3 regions of the Pseudomonas helleri genome follow, and region 3 is predicted to be linked to each of the others. Evidence: predicted binding sites of a transcription regulator. Region 3 holds the regulator's gene; each other region holds the start of a gene.
What was found. Region 3 encodes sigma-54, which starts transcription at its own class of promoters, with help from an activator protein. Its sites were predicted from a motif close to ANTGGCATNNANNTTGCTNT; they were not measured.
Positions count from the first base shown of each region.

Region 1: a site for sigma-54 is predicted at 5,586-5,605, ahead of flgB (flagellar basal body rod protein FlgB). Genes of this name have one in related genera too.
Region 2: a site for sigma-54 is predicted at 2,690-2,709, ahead of glnA (type I glutamate--ammonia ligase). Genes of this name have one in related genera too.

Region 1 covers NZ_CP174501.1:4,036,361-4,044,208, forward strand. Annotated here, with positions in the region: gene ACJJU9_RS18200 (PucR family transcriptional regulator) at 1-36, shown strand, start outside; gene codA (cytosine deaminase) at 33-1,274, shown strand; gene ACJJU9_RS18210 (hypothetical protein) at 1,420-2,205, shown strand; gene ACJJU9_RS18215 (hypothetical protein) at 2,244-2,429, shown strand; gene flgE (flagellar hook protein FlgE) at 2,592-3,920, opposite strand; gene flgD (flagellar hook assembly protein FlgD) at 3,931-4,656, opposite strand; gene flgC (flagellar basal body rod protein FlgC) at 4,672-5,115, opposite strand; gene flgB (flagellar basal body rod protein FlgB) at 5,119-5,526, opposite strand; gene cheR (protein-glutamate O-methyltransferase CheR) at 5,906-6,733, opposite strand; gene ACJJU9_RS18245 (chemotaxis protein CheV) at 6,779-7,711, opposite strand; gene flgA (flagellar basal body P-ring formation chaperone FlgA) at 7,787-7,848, shown strand, end outside.
Region 2 covers NZ_CP174501.1:5,244,018-5,251,865, reverse strand. Annotated here, with positions in the region: gene glnL (nitrogen regulation protein NR(II)) at 1-66, opposite strand, end outside; gene ACJJU9_RS23580 (DUF4124 domain-containing protein) at 291-626, opposite strand; gene ACJJU9_RS23575 (cupin domain-containing protein) at 592-1,011, opposite strand; gene glnA (type I glutamate--ammonia ligase) at 1,185-2,591, opposite strand; gene thiI (tRNA uracil 4-sulfurtransferase ThiI) at 2,916-4,370, shown strand; gene typA (translational GTPase TypA) at 4,510-6,330, shown strand; gene ACJJU9_RS23555 (YkgJ family cysteine cluster protein) at 6,761-7,198, opposite strand; gene ACJJU9_RS23550 (glycogen/starch/alpha-glucan phosphorylase) at 7,453-7,848, shown strand, end outside.
Region 3 covers NZ_CP174501.1:4,558,631-4,566,478, forward strand. Annotated here, with positions in the region: gene lptC (LPS export ABC transporter periplasmic protein LptC) at 1-538, shown strand, start outside; gene lptA (lipopolysaccharide transport periplasmic protein LptA) at 525-1,070, shown strand; gene lptB (LPS export ABC transporter ATP-binding protein) at 1,070-1,795, shown strand; gene ACJJU9_RS20570 (RNA polymerase factor sigma-54) at 2,020-3,516, shown strand; gene hpf (ribosome hibernation-promoting factor, HPF/YfiA family) at 3,592-3,900, shown strand; gene ptsN (PTS IIA-like nitrogen regulatory protein PtsN) at 3,913-4,377, shown strand; gene rapZ (RNase adapter RapZ) at 4,380-5,237, shown strand; gene ACJJU9_RS20590 (HPr family phosphocarrier protein) at 5,254-5,526, shown strand; gene ACJJU9_RS20595 (ZIP family metal transporter) at 6,416-7,309, opposite strand; gene ACJJU9_RS20600 (superoxide dismutase) at 7,337-7,848, opposite strand, start outside.

The sequences.
Region 1 (7,848 bases), 520 kb from region 3:
CGCATGACCGAAGCCCAACGACAGGACCGACCATGAACATCATCAACGCCACCTTGCGCAAAACCCCAGGCCTGTACACGGTCAGCTGTGAAGGCGAGCGCATCAGCGCCATCACCCTGCAAACCGGCAGTGTCGCGGCACAACCCGGCGATATCGACGCTCAAGGCCAATTGGTGATCGCACCGCTGGTTGAGCCGCATATCCATCTGGATGCAGCACTCACCGCCGGCCAACCCGAATGGAACCTCAGCGGTACGCTGTTCGAAGGCATCGAGCGTTGGGCCCAGCGCAAAGAAACCATCACCCACGAAGACACCAAGCAGCGCGCCCACACCACCATTCGCATGCTGGCCGAAAACGGCATTCAGCACGTGCGCACCCACGTCGACGTGACCGACCCAACGCTCGCAGCGCTCAAGGCCATGCTCGAAGTGCGTGAAGAAGCGCGCCACCTGATCGACCTGCAAATCGTCGCCTTCCCCCAGGAAGGGATCGAGTCGTATGCCAATGGCCGCGAACTGATGACCCGCGCCGTGGAGATGGGCGCAGACGTGGTGGGCGGGATTCCGCACTTTGAAAACACCCGCGACCAGGGCGTCAGTTCGATCAAGTTTTTGATGGACCTGGCCGAGCGCACCGGTTGCCTGGTGGACGTGCACTGTGACGAAACCGACGACCCGCACTCGCGCTTTCTCGAAGTGCTGGCCGAAGAAGCCCGCGTGCGCGGCATGGGCAGCCGGGTCACGGCCAGCCACACCACCGCCATGGGTTCTTACGACAACGCTTACTGCTCCAAGCTGTTTCGCCTGCTCAAGGCCTCGGGCATCAACTTTGTCTCGTGCCCGACCGAAAGCATCCACTTGCAAGGCCGTTTCGACACCTTCCCCAAACGCCGCGGCGTGACCCGCGTGGCCGAACTGGACCGCGCCGGCATGAACGTCTGCCTGGGCCAGGACTCGATCAAAGACCCGTGGTACCCGCTGGGCAACGGCAACATCTTGCGCGTGCTGGATGCCGGTTTGCACATCTGCCACATGATGGGCTTTGAAGACCTCAAGCGCTGCCTGGACCTGGTCACCGACAACAGCGCCCGCACTCTCAACCTGGGTGAAGGCTATGGCATTGCCGTCGGCCGTCCGGCCAACCTGGTGATCCTCGACGCAGAAAATGATTACGAAGTGTTGCGCCGCCAGGCCAAGGCTCGCGTCTCGATCCGTGCCGGTAAAGTGCTGATGAACCGCGTTCCTGAGCGCGTAGAGCTGATCGGCGCGTGATCAAGCCCCGCCAGCCGCCGCCTCGTGGCAGCGGCTGGCGGGTTATCGAGCCCTGCACGTTTACGGCATAATGTGCACCGCTGGACAACCCGACCTTGGGCTAACGCACACTTAAAAGCATGGATGTAGGGATTCCTCCCACCTGTTGTACCTGCTGTACGGTGGTAATGCCGTTTACCGCCAAGAAGCCAAACTCAGCATTCTTTCGGCCCTGCGCGAACGACGCACGCCCGACAGTTTCACCATCACGTTAATGACCGACGAGCCCCAGACCTTTGAAGGCTGGCCCGTCACGGTCATCGCCCTGAGCACCGAGCTACTGGCGCAGTGGAAAGGCGCCTATGGCTACACCCATCGCCGCAAAGCTTGCGCCATCGCCGCCGGGGCCAAACTCGCGGACAAGACCATCTTCGTCGACACCGACACGGTGTTTTTCAAAGACCCGGCCCTGCTGTTTGAACGCGTCAGCGATCAGCAGTACTTATTGGATGAATTTGAATGGGAGTGGGCCGAAGCCAAGTTGCGCGCCGATTACGTGGCGTTTTCAGATGAACTGATCGCCAACGGCAAAGCCCCTGCCGACAGCCTCAAGCTGTACAACAGCGGCATTTGCGGCATGACTCGCGCCAATGCCGGGCTGCTGGACAAAGCCATCGCGCTGATCGATGAATGGAACGGGCATTACGCCAAGCTGCACACCATCGAGCAGATCGCCGTGTCCTTTGCCATGGCCGGCACGAACGTGGTGACCGCCAATGATTGCATCCACCATTACTACTCCAAAAAACGCTATCACCACACGATGAACCAAGGGTTCTTCGATCATCACGGTGAACGCTACCACGCCGAACTGCCGACGCTGGCAGCCACGGTGCCGGTGCACTTCCCAAGCCGTCCTTGCTTGCCAAGGTCAAGGCGCAACCGCGCCTGATCGCTGTCAACAAAGCGTTCAGACCAGCGGCCAAGTTGATGATTCAGGGGCAAAAAGTAGCTACCGCGGAGTATCTGCAACCTTATTGCCGCAAAGCCCTGTGGGTCAGGGCGATTGAGTTGCTGCAACAAAAGCACGCAACCGCCCGGCAAATCGAGCATTTGATCAAGATCTGCATCGCCCCGGCGCAGCAGGCCGAGTTCAAGGCGTTGCTTAACGGCTAGACCCTCGTCTTAGACGCCGCGCTGTCGCGCAGCAAGCAGGCTACCGAGAAACCCCGGCATCCCCCAATCAGTCCCCTCTCCCTCCGGGAGAGGGTTAGGGTGAGGGGCTCTTAGATCAAAAGATCGCGAGGCAAGCTCGCTCCTACGGTTTGCCAGCGGTTATCAGGTCATCTGGATGATGGTCTGCATGATGGTGCTTTGGGTCGAGATGGTTTTGGCGTTGGCCTGGTAGTTGCTCTGCGCCTTGATCAAGTCGACCAGCTCGTTGGTCAGGTTGACGTTGGAGTCTTCCAGCGAGTTGGAGGCAATGGCGCCCAACGTGCCGGTTTTCGGCACGTCAAAACCGGCCTGACCCGAGGCGTAGGTTTCTTTCCAGGCGGTGCCGCCTACCGGTTGCAAGCCCTGCTCGTTGGTAAAGCTGGCCAAGGAGATCTGGCCAATGGCACGGCTCTGGTTGTTACTGAAGTTGGCGAACATCACGCCCGAGCCATCAATGGTCAGGTTGTTGATGTGGCCGGTCGCGTAGCCGTCCTGGGTAGGCGGGTTGCGGGCGGTGTCGGTATTGTACTGAGTGGTATTGGCCATGTTGATGGCAATCCCCTTCTCGTTGGCCCCCGCGCCATTGGACACCCACGCACCGTTCACGGTCGCGCCCGGCATCCAGTTACTGATGGTCAGCGTGCTGCTGACGATCGGGTCCCCACCGGCCACCGGGTTAGGCGTGGTCACACTGACCAGCCCGCCGCTGGAATCAAAGCTCATGGTCGAGGGCACGGGCGCTTTGGCGTTTTCGCCGGTGGCCACGCTGCCATCGGGGTTGCGGCCGTCAATCAGGGTGTAGGTGTTCCAGGTGTTGGAACCGGTCTTGACCATGTACTGATCCATCGGGTGCGGGTTGCCCTGGGTATCGTAAATGGTGGTGCTGAATTTTTTGCTGTAGGACGACGTTTCATTCGGGTCGAACGGCGTGGTGGTCTGATTGATCACGTCCGACGTGGAGTTCAGGTTGATCGTCGAGTCCACTTTGCTGCTGGCTTTAGGCGCCAGGTTCGAGGTGTCGATGCGCAGGTCGGTCAACACGCTGGTGTTGATCACGCCGTTGGCGTCCACGCCATAACCTTGCAGGCGCGCCGTGCCATTGGTGTTGGTCACGTAGCCGTCTTTGTCGGCCTTGAACGTACCGGCACGGGTGTAGCTCAGAGCGCCGTTGTCGCTCAGCACGAAGAAGCCGCTGCCTTCAATGCCCATGTCCAGCAGGTTGCCGGTGTTGTTGACCGCGCCCTGACCAAAGTTCTGCGACACGTTGGCCAGGTTGACGCCGCTGCCGATGGTCTTGCTGCCCACGCCCAGCTTGCTGGCAGAGTAGACGTCCGCGAATTCGGCACGCGAAGACTTGAAGCCCGTGGTGGCAACGTTGGCAATGTTGTTGCCGGTCACGTCGAGTTGTTTGTTGGCTGCATACAGGCCGCTAAGGCCGATATTGAATGACATATGTCTCTCCTTAAAGGCCTATCGTCTGGACTTTTGATATACCAATGCTGCCCAGCCCGGCGAGGTTGAGCATGATTTCGCCACCGGTCTTGCTCAGGGTCACGCTGTTGACCGTGGCTGGCAGGTAGGTGGTCAACGCCGTTGTACCGGCGTCAGTTTTGGTCGAGGCGCTGAAGGTGTAAGAGCCCTTCTCCAGCAGCTCGCCGTTGGCGTCTTTGCCGTCCCAGGTGAAGTCGACATTGCCGGCCTTCTGCACACCCATGTCGATGGTTCTGACCACTTCGCCGTCGGCATCCTTGATGGTGATGGTCGGCCGCGAGTCCGCGTCTTTGACCACCACAGTGCCGTTGAACGGCTTGCCGCTCGACGGGTCGACATAAGCTTCGCCGGTTTGCACGATCACCGAGCGACCCACCAGCGACGACGCTTGCAACGCTTGCGAAGACTGCAAGCCGCCCGACAACGAGGTCACGGTATCGTTGAGGGTGGTGATGCCTTCCAGGCTGCTGAACTGCGCCAACTGCGCGACGAACGCGGTGTTGTCCTGCGGGTCGAGCGGGTTCTGGTTTTTCAGTTGGGTCACCAGCAACTGCAAGAACGCATCCTTGCCCAGCGACTGGTTGCCGGTTACCGCCCGGGATGCCGCGCCCACGCTGGTGTCGGTGGTGGTGGTCCGGGCAGAGTTGGCGAGGATCTGATTGAGGGTCAAACCACTGGTGCTATCGGTCACGCTCATGAGTGTCGCCCCTTATCACTGACCGAGGGTCAGGACCTTCTGCATCATGGTTTTGGCGGTGTTCATCATTTCTGCGTTGGTCTGGAACGAACGGCTGGCAGAAATCATGTCGGCCATTTCTTCAACCACGTTGACGTTGGGGTAGTACACGTACCCTTTGGCGTCGGCAGCCGGATGGTTGGGTTCATAACGTGCTTGCAGCTCGCTCTGGTCTTCGACCACGCCCAACACTTGCACGCCCTGACCGGCAGCGTCCTGATTGTTGAACAGCGAGTCGCCGTTACCGCCCTGCGCGCCCTGGAACATGGTGGCGAACACCGGGTGCCGGGCGCGGTAGGTCTGATCGATGCTCGACGACACGGTTTCGGCGTTGGCGATGTTACTGGCGACGGTGTTCAGGCGGGTGGTCTGAGCGCTCATGCCGCTGCCGGCAATGTTGAAAACACTGGCTAGGGACATGACTTACTCTCCACGCAGGGCCGACATCAGCCCTTTGAATTTGCTGTTGAGCAGCGTAAAGCTGGCCTGAAAGTTGACCGCGTTTTCGGCGTAGTTCGACTGTTCGAGCTGAGCGTCCACGGTGTTCTGGTCGATGGAAGGCTGCATCGGCGTGCGGTACTGCAGCGATTCGTCGCCACTGCTCAGGCCTTGCGCTTCGATATGACGGCTGTTGGTCATGTTCAAGGCAAAGGTGCCGTTCTGGTTTTTATCGTTTTGTGCGGCAAGCACAGACGCAAAATCCAGATCCCGAGCCTTGTAGTTCGGGGTGTCGGCGTTGGCGATGTTGTTCGCCAATACTTCCGCGCGCTTGGCGCGAAAGCCCAGGGCTTGCTCATGGATACCGAGCGCTTTATCGAAGCTGATGCTCATGTCGGGAAACCTGTGTGGACTGGCCTGAGCGTGTACTTCAGGCATTGCATGACATGAACACAGCAAACCCCGTGCCAGTTTGCGCAGGGCCGTATTTCAAGGGGTTGCAGGGGGATGGAAAGCGGCAACGGCCCAAAAGCGGCAACGGATTTCCGCTGCCTGCCGCTTTTCTGCCGTCCAGAGTTGGATACACCTTCACTGTAGGAGCGAGCTTGCCTCGCGATCTTTTGATCTTTGCGTGAAGCCGCAGCATCGAGGCGCAGGGTTTTACGACTGCTGCGCAGCCGGACGTAGCCTCGCAAGGCTCGTCAACTGCTACAGGTGTAGGAGCGAGCTTGCTCGCGATCTTTTGATCTTTTAAAAGATCGCGAGGCAGCGTTTATTTCGCCTGGTAGATGATCCCAGGGCTGCACTGGACCATCTGGTAGTGGTCCGGCAAGCCGTTCAGCGCTTCGGAGGCACCTAAAAACAGGTAACCACCCGGCTTCAGGGTGCTGTGGATGCGCAGCAGGATGTCTTTTTTCACGTCGGCCGAAAAGTAGATCAATACGTTGCGGCAGAACACGACATCGAATTTGCCGAACCCGGCGTAGCTGTCCAGCAGGTTGAAGGGGCGGAACTCGACACGGCTTTTGATCGGCGCCTTGATCACCCAGCGGCCCGGGCCTTTGGGCTCGAAGTAACGCTGCAAACGCTCTTGCGACAAGCCGCGGCCGATGGCCAGGCTGTCGTATTCACCGCTTTTGCAGATGTTGAGCATCGTACTGGACAGTTCGGTGGCGACGATCTGCACACCCGCTTTCAATTGCCCAAGGTTGCTGCGCTCGAACTCATCAATCGCCATCGACAGTGAGTACGGCTCCTGCCCAGACGAGCATGCCGCCGACCAGATGCGCAGGCGCTGGCCCGGATGGGCCTTGATCAGCTCGGGCAGGACTTTGTTTTTCAGCACTTCAAAGGGATAGGTGTCGCGAAACCACAGGGTTTCGTTGGTGGTCATGGCATCGACCACCTGCTCGCGCAAGCCGCTGCGTGGCTGGCTCTGGATGCGCTGAATCAGCTCGCCCAGGGTTTTGATCCCCTGCTGCTCCATCAGTTTGTTAAGACGGCTGGAGACCAGGTATTGCTTGTTTTCACCGAGCAAAATGCCACAGGCTTTTTCCAGGAAGACCCGGAATTGTTCAAAATCCAAATTAGCCGTCGACAAGTGATCGTGCCTCTAAAAACCTATTGATCGCCATGGGCATCGCCCCTAGCTGTGATCTGCTGCCTTGATCCGGTCGACAACCCGGGATGCCAGGTCATCAGGGCGGAACTTGGCCAAAAAGTCATCCGCGCCGACTTTCTTGACCATCGCCTGATTGAAAACACCGGACAACGACGTATGCAGAATGATGTGCAAGTCTTTCATCCGCGGATCGTTACGGATCTCGGCGGTCAGGGTGTAGCCGTCCATTTCGGGCATTTCGATGTCCGAAATCATCATTAAAAACTCGTGCGCCGGGTCCTTGCCCTGATCGACCATTGCGCGCAGGTATTCCAGCGCCTGGCGCCCGTCATTGAGTGAAACCACCTCAACCCCGACCGATTGCAGGCAACGGGCAACCTGTTTGCGCGCCACCGACGAATCATCCACGGTCAGCACCCGCAACGACAGGGCTTTTTCCTGGGTCTCGACGTCCACCACACCGTGAGAGATGGTTTCCGGTGAGGGCGACACTTCAGCCAGCACTTTTTCAACGTCGATGATTTCGACTAACTGATCGTCCACTCGAGTCACAGCTGTCAAATAATGGTCACGCCCGGCGCCCTTGGGTGGCGGATGTATGGCTTCCCAGTTCATGTTGACGATGCGTTCAACCGCACCCACCAAAAACCCCTGAGTCTTGGTGTTGTATTCGGTGATGATCACAAACGGATTGCTGTGGTCTCTCAGAGCCCCCGCACCGGTGGCCATCGCCAGATCGAGAATCGGGATGGTTGCGCCGCGAATGCTGGCCACGCCGCACACCACCGGGTGGGATTTGGGCATCACCGTCAGTTTTGGGCATTGCAGCACCTCGCGGACTTTGAACACGTTGATCCCATAGAGCTGCGGCCCACCCAGACGAAACAGCAACAGTTCCAGGCGGTTTTGCCCGACCAGTTGAGTGCGCTGGTTAACCGCATCCATCACCCCAGCCATACTCAGCTCCTTTAAAAATCGTTAAGTTGCGACACGCTGCCCGGTAAACGGCACGGGCTTTGCTATTTATCCGCCATGAAGCCGAAAACGACAAAAACCTGCCACCGATCACGCTTTCAGCCCTTGCGTCGCTGCGC
Region 2 (7,848 bases), 690 kb from region 3:
GAGCAACAACGTGGCGGTGGTCAGGTTGTCGAGTAACAGTCGGTGCAGGGCATCACTGATGGTCATGGGCCGATCCCGGATTGCGTGCGCGGGTGAGGCGCTGGTGCAAGGAAAATGCAAAAAACAAACCAAGGCTCCGAAAAGAAGCGCTAATTGCCTGAAATAAGGACTTGGAGGCCGTCTGGATCGCGTACCGGCTCGGTCAATGAGGCTTTTTGAACCAAAGTGGGCTGGTAACGGCGTCATCGTGCAGCTCTTGCACCAATATAGTGCAACTTGGCTGAATAGATTCAGTTTCTCTCAAAAGCGCCGATGTTCGGGTTTGCGGGGGGAGGCGGCGGGGGTGTGGCAGTTGGAAAACGATGGGCGGGTTCTTGCTCGGGCAGCAGGTGTTGTGGGTTGTCGACGGGGATAATCGCTACGGCAGGTTGGCGGTTAAGGGGTGCCAGTGTCATCGGTGTGTTGTTGGACGGCTCATGAGGTGTGTTGCTGAAGTGAGTCGTGCCGTGATCGTCGAGGTGTTTGTACACCTGCGCGCTCGCGGGCAGCGCGAGCACGCAGAGGCTTATAAAAAAGTAGCGCACCAATCGATTACTGTGACAGAGGCATGCCCTTACCGCCCGCATAGAACACGATCAGCTCAACGGGCTGGTTACCGCTGGTTCCACGATGTTCTGTTTGCACCACTTCGGGCAACACCTGGCCGGGCTTGAGCAACAGTTTGTGTTTGCCGTCCCGGGTTTCTACAAATAGTTCGCCCGACAGCACGTAAGCCACGTTGGGCATGGGGTGCGTGTGCCAACCGAGTGCAGTGTTGGCCGGGATGATGATTTTGAGAACGGTGATTTCAGGTGGGCCAAGAGGATAGGGGGCGTAAGGTGCACCATCCCAGGATTCACTGGTTTTGATCAATTGCTCGACTGTGACGCCAGGGGTTTTGCTGGTGCATCCCAATAACGTCAGGCAGGCCAGTGATAGCAGCAGGGCTTTTATTTTAAGAGTGAGCGTCATGTCGGCGTCCGTAGGGTGAGTTGCCTCAAACTACAGATCGCGCTCTAAAGTGGCTGTCAGGCGCAGGAGATATGTTCTGCGAGTTTGCGCGTATTACCGTAAGACGTTTCGCATAAAAAAGGCCTCCCGAAGGAGGCCTTTCACATCACGCCGCTAGCGCGGGTGAGTCTGGATTAGCAGCTGTAGTACAGCTCGTATTCCAGTGGGTGTACGAAGGTACGTACTTTGATTTCTTCTTCGCTTTTCAGGGCGATGTAAGCGTCGATGAAGTCGTCGCTGAAAACGCCGCCTTTGGTCAGGAACGCACGACCTTTGTCCAGCTCTTCCAGGGCTTCTTTCAGGCTGCCGCACACTTGTGGGATCTGCTTGGCTTCTTCTGGCGGCAGGTCATACAGGTTTTTGTCAGCGGCATCGCCAGGGTGGATCTTGTTCTGGATGCCGTCCAGGCCAGCCATCAGCAGTGCGGCGAAGCACAGGTACGGGTTGGCAGCCGGGTCCGGGAAACGTGCTTCGATACGGCGAGCCTTAGGGCTGGACACGTAAGGAATACGGATCGAAGCGGAGCGGTTACGCGCCGAGTAAGCCAGCATTACTGGGGCTTCGAAGCCTGGAACCAGACGCTTGTAAGAGTTGGTTGCCGGGTTGGTGAAGCCGTTCAGGGCCTTACCGTGCTTGATGATGCCGCCGATGAAGTACAGAGCGGTGTCGGACAGGCCGGCATAGCCTTCGCCTGCGAAGGTGTTCTTGCCATCTTTCCAGATGGACATGTGAACGTGCATGCCCGAACCGTTATCGCCATACAGAGGCTTAGGCATGAAGGTCGCGGTGCGGCCGTATGCATCGGCAACGTTGTGCACGACGTATTTCAGGGTCTGGGTTTCGTCGGCTTTCTTCACCAGGGTGTTGAACTTGACGCCGATTTCGTTCTGGCCGGCAGTCGCCACTTCGTGGTGGTGAACTTCAACGGTCAGGCCCATTTCTTCCAGTGCGCTGCACATGGAGGTACGGATTTCGTGGTCGTGGTCGAACGGTGGCACCGGGAAGTAGCCGCCTTTAACGCCTGGACGGTGACCTTTGTTGCCGCCTTCGACGTCCTGGTCGGACATCCACGAACCTTGCTCGGAGTAGATTTTGAACATCGAGCCGGAAATGTCCGACTTGAATTTAACCGAGTCAAAGATGAAGAACTCTGGCTCCGGGCCAGCGAATACGGTGTCGCCGATGCCGGTCGCTTTCAGGTGCTCTTCAGCGCGTTTGGCGATTGCACGCGGGTCACGGTCGTAACCCTGCATGCTCGAAGGTTCGATGATGTCGCACACCAGGATCAGCGTAGGTTGCTCGGTGAACGGGTCCAGAACAGCCGTGCTGTCGTCTGGCAGCAGGATCATGTCGGACGCTTCGATGCCTTTCCAGCCAGCAATGGAGGAACCGTCGAACATTTTGCCGTCGGTGAAGAAGTCTTCGTCCAACGCATCACGGGCCGGCATGGTCACGTGATGTTGTGTGCCCTTGGTGTCAGTGAAGCGCAGATCAATCCATTTAACGTCATGATCTTTGATGAGTTGAACCGACTTCGACATAGTGTCCTCCGGGGTGGCTTAGGGCTGGTAGTGGAGTAGCCCTTTAAATGTGGTTGATGCCGGCGCGAATACTCGGCCAAGGCAACCTGCCTCACAAGGGAGCAAATTGCATGCCAGTGCCCCGACTTGCCCCAATCTCAAGCAGGGCAGCCCACAAGACTACGGATTCACGGCCCTAATCGCACTCAAATGAAGCGAAATAAGTGCTTTATGAACCATTTTGGTGCGATGAAAACCGTTTGTACGATAACTGGTTAAACCTTGAGCAATTTCCGCTATAATCCGCGCCCCCCTTTTTTGGCAGGCTGCTCGCGCGCTGTTTTCATGAAACTAATTGTTAAAGTCTTCCCCGAGATCACTATCAAGAGCCGCCCGGTTCGGATGCGTTTCGTCCGTCAATTGGCTAAAAACATCCGTGCTGTGCTCCGCGATCTGGACCCGGCCGTGGTAGTGACAGGCGTGTGGGACAACATTGAGTTGCAAACCCGTGTGAGCGACCCCAAAGCCTTGAAGGAGATGACCGAGCGCCTGAGCTGCATGCCGGGCATCGCGCACTTCCTGCAAGTCGACGAGTACCCGCTGGGCGACTTCGATGACATCGTTGAGAAGTGCAAACTGCACTACGGCGATGTACTGGCCGGCAAAATCTTTTCAGTGCGTTGCAAACGCGGCGGCAAGCACCCATTTACCTCGATGGAAGTCGAGAAATACGTCGGCAGCAAGCTGCGACGTGAATGCGGCGCGGCCGGTATTGACCTGAAAAAGCCGGAAATCGAAGTCCGTTTCGAAATTCGCGACCAACGGTTGTTTGTGATTCACAGCCAGCACGACAGCATTGGCGGTTTCCCGCTGGGCTCGCTGGAGCAGACCCTGGTGTTGATGTCCGGTGGTTTCGACTCCACCGTGGCGGCTTACCAGATCATGCGTCGCGGCCTGATGAGCCACTTCTGCTTCTTCAACCTCGGCGGGCGTGCCCACGAATTGGGCGTGATGGAAGTCGCGCACTACATTTGGAAGAAGTACGGCAGCTCGCAGCGCGTGCTGTTTGTGAGCGTTCCGTTTGAAGAAGTGCTGGGTGAAATTCTCGGCAAAGTCGACAACAGTCATATGGGCGTCATTTTGAAGCGTATGATGTTGCGCGCTGCGTCCCGTATTGCGGACCGCCTCGAAATTGATGCACTGGTCACCGGTGAAGCGATTTCCCAGGTGTCCAGCCAGACCTTGCCTAACCTGTCGGTGATCGACTGCGTGACCGACAAGCTGGTTTTGCGCCCGCTGATCGCCAGCCACAAGCAAGACATCATTGATCAGGCGAACGAGATCGGCACTGCCGATTTTGCCAAGCACATGCCTGAATATTGCGGGGTGATTTCGGTCAACCCCAAGACCCACGCCAAGCGTCCGCGTGTGGAGTACGAAGAACAACAGTTTGATATGGCCGTGCTTGAGCGTGCGCTTGAGCGGGCCAAACTGGTGCCGATCGATCGGGTGATCGACGAATTGGGCCAGGACTTGCAAGTCGAAGAGGTCAGCGAAGTGCTGGCGGGCCAGATCGTCATCGACATCCGTCACCCGGATGCCCAAGAGGATCAACCGCTGGAACTGGCTGGCATCGAAGTACAAGCGTTGCCGTTCTATGCATTGAACAGCCGCTTCAAGGAACTGGATGAAACACGTCAGTACCTGTTGTATTGCGACAAAGGCGTGATGAGTCGCCTGCATGCTCACCATTTGCTCAGTGAGGGACATGCCAATGTGCGCGTTTATCGACCGAGCTAAGAGCCCGGGGCTGTTTGCCTGTGGCCTGCGTCACCGGCCCCCCGACGCCACCGTCAAGTTGTAACGGCAAGGCCTGACTCTACTGTTAATCGCTGCCACGACCTGTCAGCACACCGAATCCTCTGATCGAGATACACAAGTGATCGAAAATCTACGTAACATCGCCATCATCGCCCACGTTGACCATGGTAAAACCACCTTGGTAGACAAACTCTTGCGCCAATCCGGCACTCTGGAGCGCGGCGAGCTCAACGACGAGCGCGTGATGGACTCCAACGACCAGGAGAAAGAGCGCGGTATTACCATTCTGGCGAAAAACACCGCCATCAACTGGAACGGCTACCACATCAACATCGTGGACACCCCGGGCCACGCCGACTTCGGCGGTGAAGTAGAACGCGTAATGTCGATGGTTGACTCCGTTCTGCTGCTGGTTGACGCTCAAGACGGCCCTATGCCGCAAACCCGTTTCGTGACCAAAAAGGCCTTCGAAGCCGGCCTGCGTCCAATCGTGGTTATCAACAAGGTTGACCGTCCGGGCGCGCGTCCTGATTGGGTTCTGGACCAGATCTTCGATCTGTTCGACAACCTGGGTGCTACCGAAGAACAGCTGGACTTCAAAGTGGTTTACGCCTCTGCCCTGAACGGTATTGCTGGTCTTGACCACACCGACATGGCTGAAGACATGACCCCGCTGTACCAGTCGATCGTCGACAACGTACCTGCGCCAGCTGTAGACCGTGACGGTCCGTTCCAGATGCAAATCTCGGCACTGGACTACAACAGCTTCCTGGGCATTATCGGTGTTGGCCGTATCGCTCGTGGTCGCGTCAAGCCGAACACTCCGGTTGTAGCGATCGACGCTGACGGCAAGCGCCGCAACGGTCGTATCCTGAAGCTGATGGGTCACCACGGTCTGCACCGTGTAGACGTTGAAGAAGCTGCAGCAGGCGACATCGTTTGCATCAGCGGTATGGACTCGCTGTTCATCTCCGACACCTTGTGCGACCCGCTGAACGTTGAAGCGATGAAGCCGTTGACCGTTGACGAGCCAACCGTTTCCATGACCTTCCAGGTAAACGACTCGCCATTCTGCGGTAAAGAAGGCAAGTTCGTGACTTCCCGTAACATCAAGGAACGTCTGGACAAAGAGCTGCTGTACAACGTTGCTCTGCGCGTTGAAGAAGGCGACTCGGCTGACAAGTTCAAGGTTTCTGGCCGTGGTGAGCTGCACCTGTCGGTACTGATCGAAACCATGCGTCGTGAAGGCTTCGAAATGGGCGTTGGTCGTCCAGAAGTGATCATCCGTCTGGTTGACGGCGTGAAGCACGAACCGTTCGAAAACGTCACCATCGACCTGCCAGAAGAATCTCAGGGCAAGGTGATGGAAGAGATGGGTCTGCGTAAAGGCGACCTGACCAACATGGTGCCGGATGGTAAAGGCCGTGTTCGTCTGGAATACAACATCCCTGCTCGTGGTCTGATCGGTTTCCGTAACCAGTTCCTGACCCTGACCAACGGTGCTGGCATCCTGACCTCGATCTTCGACCGTTACGACGTGATGAAGTCGGGCCAAATGTCTGGCCGTCAGAACGGCGTTCTGGTTTCGGTTGAAACTGGCAAGGCACTGACCTACTCCCTGGAAACTCTGCAAGCACGCGGCAAGCTGTTTGTTGAGCACGGTCAAGAGATCTACAACGGTCAAATCGTTGGTCTGAACAGCCGTGACACCGACATGGGCGTTAACCCTACCAAGGGTAAGAAGCTCGACAACATGCGTGCTTCGGGTAAAGACGAAACCATCGCTCTGGTTCCGCCTGTTCGCTTCACTCTGGAACAAGCACTGGAATTCATCCAGGACGACGAGCTGTGTGAAGTGACTCCTAAGTCCATCCGTCTTCGTAAGAAGATCCTGGACGAAGGCGAGCGTACCCGCGCTGCTAAAAAGGCCAAAAACTAAGTTAATTAGTTAGCGGTTACAAAAACGCCCCCGACCTTGTGGTTGGGGGCGTTTTTTTATGTCCGGGTTTTGTGTAACGGCTGGCCCCTCACCCCAGCCCTCTCCCGAGGGAGAGGGGGCCGATTTTCGGCGTTCAGGCAATCAGCGATCTTGCAGGGAGCTCGGTCAAGCTTCCTCTCACTCCGGGAGTATGTCTTCTGGGGAAGCCATCGTAGTGCGCAAATTGACAGAGCGACCGGGGTTGTAATTTCGGGGAAAAAGCTTCGTTAACTGTTCGCTATGTCTGCGAACATTGTGTTCGCTATGTCCCCGGCCCATACACTCCCGAGGGAGAGGGGGCCGATTTGCGGTGTTCAGGCAATCGGCGATCTTGCAGGCGACTCGGTCAAGCTCCCTCTCCCTCCGGGAGAGGGTTGGGGTGAGGGCTGCTTTAAAAATTCATCAGCCGTTCGCTGCTGTTTTTACGCTCTACGGCTTTGGGCACGTACGCGCAATAGCCTGGGCGCGGGCCTACACGCGGGTGGTTGCGGCAGGTGTCGGGGCGTTTGTCGTAAATGGTGCACATGCGCGACTTGCGATCCAGGTACAGGCAATCGTTATTGCTCATGCGCTGCAGGGTGAAAATCCCTGACTTCTGGTTGAAACGCTCAACGATCCCTTCTTTTTGCAGGCGCTTGGCGATGTTCTTCGGCGGGTCGCCCAGCTCGAATTCGTCCACCAGGCCAATGCGGATCAAGTCTTTGACCTTGACCTCAACCGGCAGGGTGCAGCAGCTGGAAATGCAGGAGCCGCACATGGGTGCGGAGTATTTGGCCCAGGTATCGAGACGGTCGATTTCCGCGGCAGCAATCAGGTTGGACTTCATCAGGGGTGTATTCCAGCGTGCATCAGGGCGCGCGATCATACCGGGGTTGATCGCAGAGTGAATCACCATTTGCCGGTTTTTTGTACAAAGTGTGCGTTGAAGCGTTTAGCAGGCGGGGTGCATCGTTTTGGGGCGCTGTTCATTTCGTCTGTTTTTAATAAAAAAAAGCCCGAATCAACGCGCGTTGTTCCTGTCGAACGGTCTAGGCTGACACCACTCGTCCTTCTAATCGCTCCATCCCGCCAGAGGTTGTATCGATGCCCCAGGAACCGCTTGTTCGTGACGCGCAGGTAACGGCTTTTCGTGACGCTGTACTGGCCAAACTGACTTACGCGGTGGGTAAAGACCCGGATCACGCGTTTGACCATGACTGGTTTGAAGCCATTGCTCTGGCCGCCCGCGACCATATGGTCGAGCACTGGATGGACCATACCCGGCAGATTTACCGCAAAGACCAGAAGCGGGTGTATTACCTGTCGCTGGAGTTTTTGATCGGCCGTTTGCTCTACGACAGCCTGAGCAATCTGGGCCTGCTCGACGTCGCACGTGAGGCGCTGACCGAGCTGGGCGTGGACCTGGAGCGCATCCGCCTGCTGGAGCCCGATGCGGCTCTGGGCAACGGCGGCCTGGGCCGACTGGCCGCGTGCTTTATG
Region 3 (7,848 bases):
CGCAGTCATTGCCGCTCTGTTTGCGGCCGTTGGCTACTGGAATATCAGCCCGGAGCGTTTTCTCGACAAGCCTGTTGCGCCTGTCGATGACACCGCTATCGACTATTACGCAATCAATGCTCACAGCCTGCAGTTCTTGCCCGACGGCAAACTGCAATATGAGCTGACATCAGACAAGGTCGAACATTTGCAGGCTTCTGAAGTCACATTAATGACCAAGCCAGACATGCAAATTTTCCGCGGTACACCCTTCCCGTGGCACGTTCAGAGCGAGCGCGGCGAAGTTAACCCGGACGGTACCCAGGTCGAACTCATCGATTCTGTGCGCGTTGCACGCACCGACGATAAAAACCGCACTACGATTATTACCACGACCCGCATGACTGTATTCCCACAGAAGGAATATGCGCAGACCGACCGAGACGTTAGAATCGACGGCGCCGGTGGTGTGACGACTGGTAAGGGAATGAAAGCATATTTGAAAGACGGCAGGATGGACCTGCTGTCCAACGTAAGAGGACAGTATGAGTCTCGTTAAAACCCTCCCTTTATTGCTCAGCCTGAGCGCAGCACTGGGAAGCGCGAGCGCCTGGGCTCTGCCGGATGACAACAAGCAGCCTATCCGTATCCAGGCCGACGAAGCCCAACTGGATGACAAGCAAGGCGTTGCGACTTACAAGGGCGATGTGATCATCACCCAAGGGTCCATGAAAATTACCGGTAACACCGTCACCCTTACCCGCACCGCAGCGGGCGATATTGACGTGGTGACCTCGGTCGGCAATCTGGCGTATTTCGAACAACTGCAAAAAGTCGGTGATCCGAAACCGGTTCAGGCGTACGCCGTGACGATTCAATATCACGCGCCGCAAAACCGCATCGTGCTGATCGACAAGGCTAAAGTCATCAACGAAGGCAACACGACCGAAGGCGAGAAGATCGTCTACGACACCGTGAAGCAAGTCGCCAATGCCGGCCGGGCCAATGGCACGAACGTCACTGCGCCTCGTCCACGCATTGACATGGTGATCCAGCCAAAGAGTAAAACCGACCAGCAGAAGGCCCAGTAATGGCAACCCTGAAAGCCCAGCATCTGGCTAAAAGCTACAAGAGTCGCCAAGTGGTACGCGATGTCAGCCTGTCGATCGACAGCGGGCAGATCGTCGGATTGCTCGGGCCTAACGGCGCGGGTAAAACCACCTGCTTCTACATGATCGTCGGCCTGGTACAAGCCGATCAGGGCCGTGTACTGATTGACGATCTGGACGTCAGCCACCAGCCCATGCACGGTCGCGCACGCGCCGGTATCGGCTACCTGCCGCAAGAAGCGTCGATCTTCCGCAAGTTGTCGGTCGCCGATAACATCATGGCGATTCTTGAGACACGCAAGGAGCTCGACAAGGCTGGCCGCCGTAAAGAGCTGGAAAGCCTGCTGCAGGAGTTCCATATCAATCACATTCGCGACAACCTCGGCATGAGCCTGTCCGGCGGTGAGCGTCGCCGTGTTGAAATCGCCCGCGCCCTGGCGACCAACCCCAAGTTCATCCTGCTCGATGAACCTTTTGCAGGCGTTGACCCCATCTCGGTGGGCGATATCAAGCAAATCATTCACCACCTCAAGGCCAAAGGCATTGGCGTGCTGATCACCGACCACAACGTCCGTGAAACGCTCGACATTTGCGAAACAGCCTACATCGTCAACGACGGTCAATTGATCGCTGAAGGCGATGCTGAAACAATTCTCGCCAACAAGTTGGTGCGAGAAGTGTATCTGGGCCACGAGTTCCGCCTCTAAAGCTGTACCCTGAGCGCCATTTGAAGCATCAGGCAACCGCCCATGCTGCCAAATCCTTCAAGTGGCGCCCTCCCGCAAATACCCGCCCTAGCACAAACTTATTAAAAATGCCCCCTAGGCAAACGCCCCGCTTTCAGGCATATAATTTGCTTAAGTTTGGCGCTCACGCGCCCTGTAGTGGATGGCGCCATGCGCGCCGGCGAATAAGGTGTTAAGCCCCTGCCATGAAACCATCGCTAGTCTTGAGAATGGGCCAGCAGCTGACGATGACGCCTCAGTTGCAACAGGCCATCCGTTTGCTCCAACTGTCGACCCTGGACCTTCAGCAGGAAATCCAGGAGGCCCTGGAATCCAATCCGATGCTCGAACGCCAGGAAGAAGGCGACGACTTCGACAACTCGGACCCTCTGGCTGACAACATCGAGCAAAAACCCAATAGCGATATTCAGGAGCCTTCCTACCAGCAAGAGTCCGCCCCTACCGTGGACAACCTGGAAGACGGCGACTGGAGCGAGCGTATTCCCAACGAACTGCCGGTCGACACAGCCTGGGAAGACATCTACCAGACCAGCGCCAGCAGCCTGCCCAGCAGCGATGATGACGAGTGGGACTTCACCACCCGCACCTCGGCCGGTGAGAGCCTGCAAAGCCATCTGTTGTGGCAATTGAACCTGGCACCGATGTCGGACACCGATCGCCTGATCGCCGTGACACTTATCGACTGCATCAACAACCAGGGCTACCTCGACGAAACACTCGAAGAGATTCTGGAAGCCTTTGACCCGGAACTCGATATCGAACTCGACGAGATCGAAGCCGTCCTGCACCGCATTCAACAATTTGAGCCAGCCGGCATTGGCGCCCGCAACCTGGGCGAGTGCTTGCTGCTGCAACTGCGCCAGTTGCCCGCCAAGACGCCCTGGATCAACGAAGCCAAGCGTCTGGTCACCGACTACATCGACTTGCTGGGCGCGCGTGACTACAGCCAGCTGATGCGGCGCATGAAGCTCAAAGAAGACGAGCTGCGCCAGGTCATTGAACTGGTGCAAAGCCTCAACCCGCGTCCGGGTTCGCAGATCGAGTCCAGCGAAGCGGAATACGTGGTTCCTGACGTCATCGTTCGTAAGGATAACGACCGCTGGCTGGTCGAGCTGAACCAGGAGTCGGTGCCACGCCTGCGGGTCAACCCGCAATACGCAGGCTTCGTGCGCCGTGCCGACACCAGCGCCGACAACACCTTCATGCGCAACCAGTTGCAAGAAGCCCGCTGGTTTATCAAAAGCCTGCAGAGCCGCAATGAAACGCTGATGAAAGTGGCGACCCAAATCGTCGAGCATCAGCGTGGCTTTCTGGAATATGGCGATGAGGCCATGAAGCCGCTGGTACTGCATGACATCGCAGAAGCTGTCGGCATGCACGAATCAACGATTTCGCGCGTCACCACACAAAAATTCATGCATACCCCGCGCGGTATTTATGAATTGAAGTACTTTTTTTCCAGCCACGTCAGCACCTCGGAAGGCGGTGAATGCTCGTCCACCGCGATCCGCGCGATCATCAAAAAACTGGTCGCCGCTGAAAATCAGAAAAAGCCGTTGAGTGACAGCAAGATCGCTGGTTTACTGGAGGCACAAGGTATTCAGGTGGCCCGTCGGACCGTCGCCAAGTACCGCGAATCCCTTGGGATTGCGCCTTCGAGCGAACGCAAGCGTTTGATGTAAGTACGGGTCACAGCGTTTCAGTGGCAGGCGCTTCGGCCTGTCACTTTATGCAATGGCAACAGAAGGAGAAACTGTATGCAAGTCAACATCAGTGGACAACATCTGGAAGTCACCCAAGCGCTGCGCGACTCGATCAATGACAAACTCGCACGTCTGGAACGTCACTACGACAAAATCACCAACGTGCAGGTGATCCTCTCTGTTGAAAAGCTTCAACAGAAAATCGAAGCCACTCTCAATATTCCCGGCGGAGAAGTTGTCGGCAACGCGGTCAATGAAGACATGTACGCCGCCATCGACAGCCTCTACGAGAAGCTTGATCGCCAACTGAAAAAGCATAAGGAAAAGACTCAAAGCCTGCTCCAGGGCGCAACGGGTCGTTAATACTCCATCACCATGATTCGACTTGAAACTATCCTGACCCCCGGCCGTTCCGTTGTGAACGCGCCGGGCGGCAGTAAAAAGCGCGCACTCGAACAAGTTGCCAACCTGATCAGCCGGGAAGTACCTGATCTGGACGCGCAAAAAGTGTTTGAGGCGCTGATCGCCCGTGAAAAACTGGGTTCCACCGGTTTTGGTAACGGCATCGCAATACCTCATTGCCGTCTGGCTGGCTGCGAGTCGCCCATCAGCGCCTTGCTGCACCTGGACGCCCCCATAGATTTCGACGCCATCGATGGCGCACCGGTCGACCTTTTGTTCGTTTTGCTGGTGCCACAAGCGGCTACCGATGCGCACCTGGAACTGCTCCGGCAGATCGCCAGCATGCTCGACCGCAAAGACGTGCGTGATAGATTGCGCAGCGCACCCAGCAACGAAGCGTTGTATCAGGTTGTTCTGGACGTACAGAACGGTCATTAATCATGCGCTTAGTCATTGTCAGCGGACGCTCCGGCTCCGGAAAAAGTACAGCCCTCGCGGTCCTCGAAGACAACGGTTTTTATTGCATCGACAACCTGCCGGCCGGCTTGCTGCCTGAGCTGGCGGAACGCGCACTGATCCACACAGAATTACCGCAACCGCTGGTCGCCGTCTCGATTGATGCGCGTAACCTGCCGAGTCACCTGTCGCGCTTTCCGCAATTGCTTGAGGAAGTGCGCAACCGGCATATCCAGTGCGATGTCCTGTATCTGGATGCCGATGAAGAAACCCTGCTCAAGCGCTTCTCGGAAACCCGTCGTCGGCACCCGCTGAGCAGTGAAAGCCGCTCGCTGGCAGAGGCCATTCGCGATGAAACCCACTTGCTCGGGCCGATTGCCGACCTCGCCGACCTGACCGTCAATACCACCAATCTGAACCTGTATCAGTTGCGCGATACGATCAAGTTGCGCCTGCTGAACAAGCCCGAACCGGGCACAGCGTTCCTGATTGAATCATTTGGTTTCAAGCGCGGCATGCCGGTAGACGCTGACCTGGTGTTTGACGTGCGCTGCCTGCCCAACCCGTACTGGAAGCCGGAGCTGCGCGAGCAATCAGGCCTGGATCAACCTGTGGCGGATTACCTCGCCGCACAGCCGGATGTGGAAGAGATGTTTCAGGACATCTCCAGCTACCTGCTTAAATGGCTACCCCGCTTTGCCGCCAGCAATCGTGCTTATGTGACCATTGCTATCGGCTGCACAGGCGGCCATCACCGCTCGGTGTATCTGACCGAGCGGCTTGGCAAATGCCTGCAAGAAACTCTTAAGAACGTCCAGGTTCGCCACCGCGACCTGACTTGAAAGGACCCACCCCGCGATGCCTGCTCTGGAAATCGAAATCATCAACAAACTGGGCTTGCACGCTCGGGCATCAGCAAAATTCGTCGGCGTCGCCGGGAAGTTTCCGTGTCAGGTAAGAGCGGGTCGCACCCCTGAATCCATGGTCGACGGCAAGAGCATCATGGCCATGATGATGCTCGCTGCCGGCAAAGGCACCAAGATCCATTTGAAGACGGAAGGCGAGCAGGAACAGGAAGCGCTCGACGCACTGGTCAAGCTCATCAACAACTACTTCGATGAGGGTGAGTGAAGAACAGCCCGGCGTACCGTAGGGGCCGCCGCCCCGCGCGCTGTCGCGCAGCAAACAGGCCACCGAATATCTTCAGCATCCCCCAATCGGTTCCCTCTCCTTCGGGAGAGGGCTAGGGTGAGGGGGCTCTTGATTTTTTGTACATATCCATTGCTGCGGCAACGGCCACTTAGGGTTCCGGCCTTACGCCGTGGGCATGCCGCGATCGGCCATCCATGGCCGTGTTGCGGCTCTCAGATCAAAAGCCAAATCAAGATCAAAAGATCGCGAGGCAAGCTCGCTCCTACAGGGCCTTAGGAATCAATTACTTATTTTGTGTTTGATAAGAGGGGCCGCCCCGTTTTCGACGCCGCGCTGTCGCGCAGCAAACAGGCGACTGTAGTCGCTGACGAGGTACGAAGGCTGCGATCGGCTGCGTGCAGCCGTAAAACCATCCACCTCGATATTCTTGGGTACATATCAATTGCTGCGGCAACGGCCACTTAGGGTTCCGCCCTTACGGCGCGTCACTTTGAAAGCGCAAAGTAACCAAACGCTTTTTGCCCCAACCCCTCGGTGCCTCGCTGAGGCTCGGCATGCCCTCACCACAGGCCTTGCTACGTGGGCCCGCCGCGATCGGCCATCCCTGGCCGTGTCGCGGCTAACCCGGCGTCCTGCCGGGTTACCCACTGCGCAAAACCTGCGTTCGGCCAGCGTGGTTTAACGGGGCCTCTCAGATCAAAAGCCAGATCAAGATCAACAGATCGCGAGCAAGCTCGCTCCTACAGAGCTTTTAGAATCAATTACTTATTTTATGTTTGACAGGAGCGAGCTTGCCTCGCGATCTTTTAAGATCAAAAGATCGCGAGGCAAGCTCGCTCCTACGGGTTTTTGGGCATCAATGCGGGCGTTAGCCCAGTGCGGTGTCCATCACCATCATCAGGCAAAAGCCGATGCACAAGCCCAGGCTTGCGAGCTTTTCGTGACCGTTGCGCCGCGATTCGGGGATCACTTCTTGAGTGACCACCAACAACATCGCACCCGCCGCCAACGCCAGTCCAAACGGCAATAACACTTCGGCCAGGTTGACCAGCCAGGCACACAGCAGCGCAAAGACCGGCTCAACCAGGCCGGAGGCCGCACCGATCAAGAATGCCTTGACCCGCGACATGCCTGCACCCGCCAGTACCAGCGCGATCACCAGGCCCTCCGGGACGTCCTGCAAGGCAATGCCCATCGCAAGGCTGTCAGCATCTGGCATGCCGCCACCCGCTGACACCCCGACCGCCATCCCTTCCGGGATGTTGTGCGCAATGATGGCAATCACGAACAGCCAGATACGCGGCGCAATCACGGGCTCGCCGGGCTTGCTGATGATCATTTCAGGGGCAGCCCCGGAGACCTTGAGGTCGACCAGAAACAAAAAAAATGCCCCCAGCAAAATACCCGCACTGACCAGGCCGCTGGCGCCCCATGACGACAGCCCAAGATTTTGCGCCGCCGTAATGCCCGGCACAATCAACGAGAATGCCGTGGCCGCCAACATGACCCCCGCCCCAAAACCCAGCAAGGTGTCGCTCACCGCAACCGGCATTTTGCGGATAACCAATACCGGCACGGCACCCAAGGCGGTGCCCAGCGCACACAGCGCACCGCCTTGCAGAGCCCGCAACAACCTGGGTTCAAGATCCAGCCAGACCAACCCCTTGGCCACCAGCAAGGCCGTGCCCGCCAACAGCAAGAGCGTGCCCAGCGCATAGCGGAACATCCGCACGCCACCCACCGCTAATATTTGCGTGCCCATAATCTGCCTGAATCCTTCTTGGTCGGCTTAGGCAATCGCAGCTGCATAGCGCCGCTCGACTTCGGGCCAGTTAATCACGTTGTAAAACGCATTAATGTATTCCGGACGGCGGTTCTGATAACGCAGGTAGTAAGCGTGCTCCCAAACGTCCAGCCCCAGAATCGGGGTGTTGCCGTTCATCAACGGGCTGTCCTGGTTACCACTGCTTTCGATAACCAGTTTTTTCTCGGGCGTCACGCTGAGCCAGGCCCAGCCGCTGCCGAAACGGGTCAGCGCCGCTTTGGTGAAATTTTCCTTGAACGTCTCCAGCCCACCCAACTGTTCATCAATGGCCTTGGCCAAAGCGCCCTTCGGGGTGCCGCCGCCGGTTGGGCTCATGACTTCCCAGAACAGTGAGTGGTTGGCGTGCCCGCCGCCCTGGTTGATCACCGCTGCACGCAGGTTTTCAGGCAGTTCCTGGACGCTGGCGACCAGTTTTTCAACTGGCCATTTTGCCCACTCCGTGCCGTCAACCGCAGCATTGAGGTTATTGATGTAGG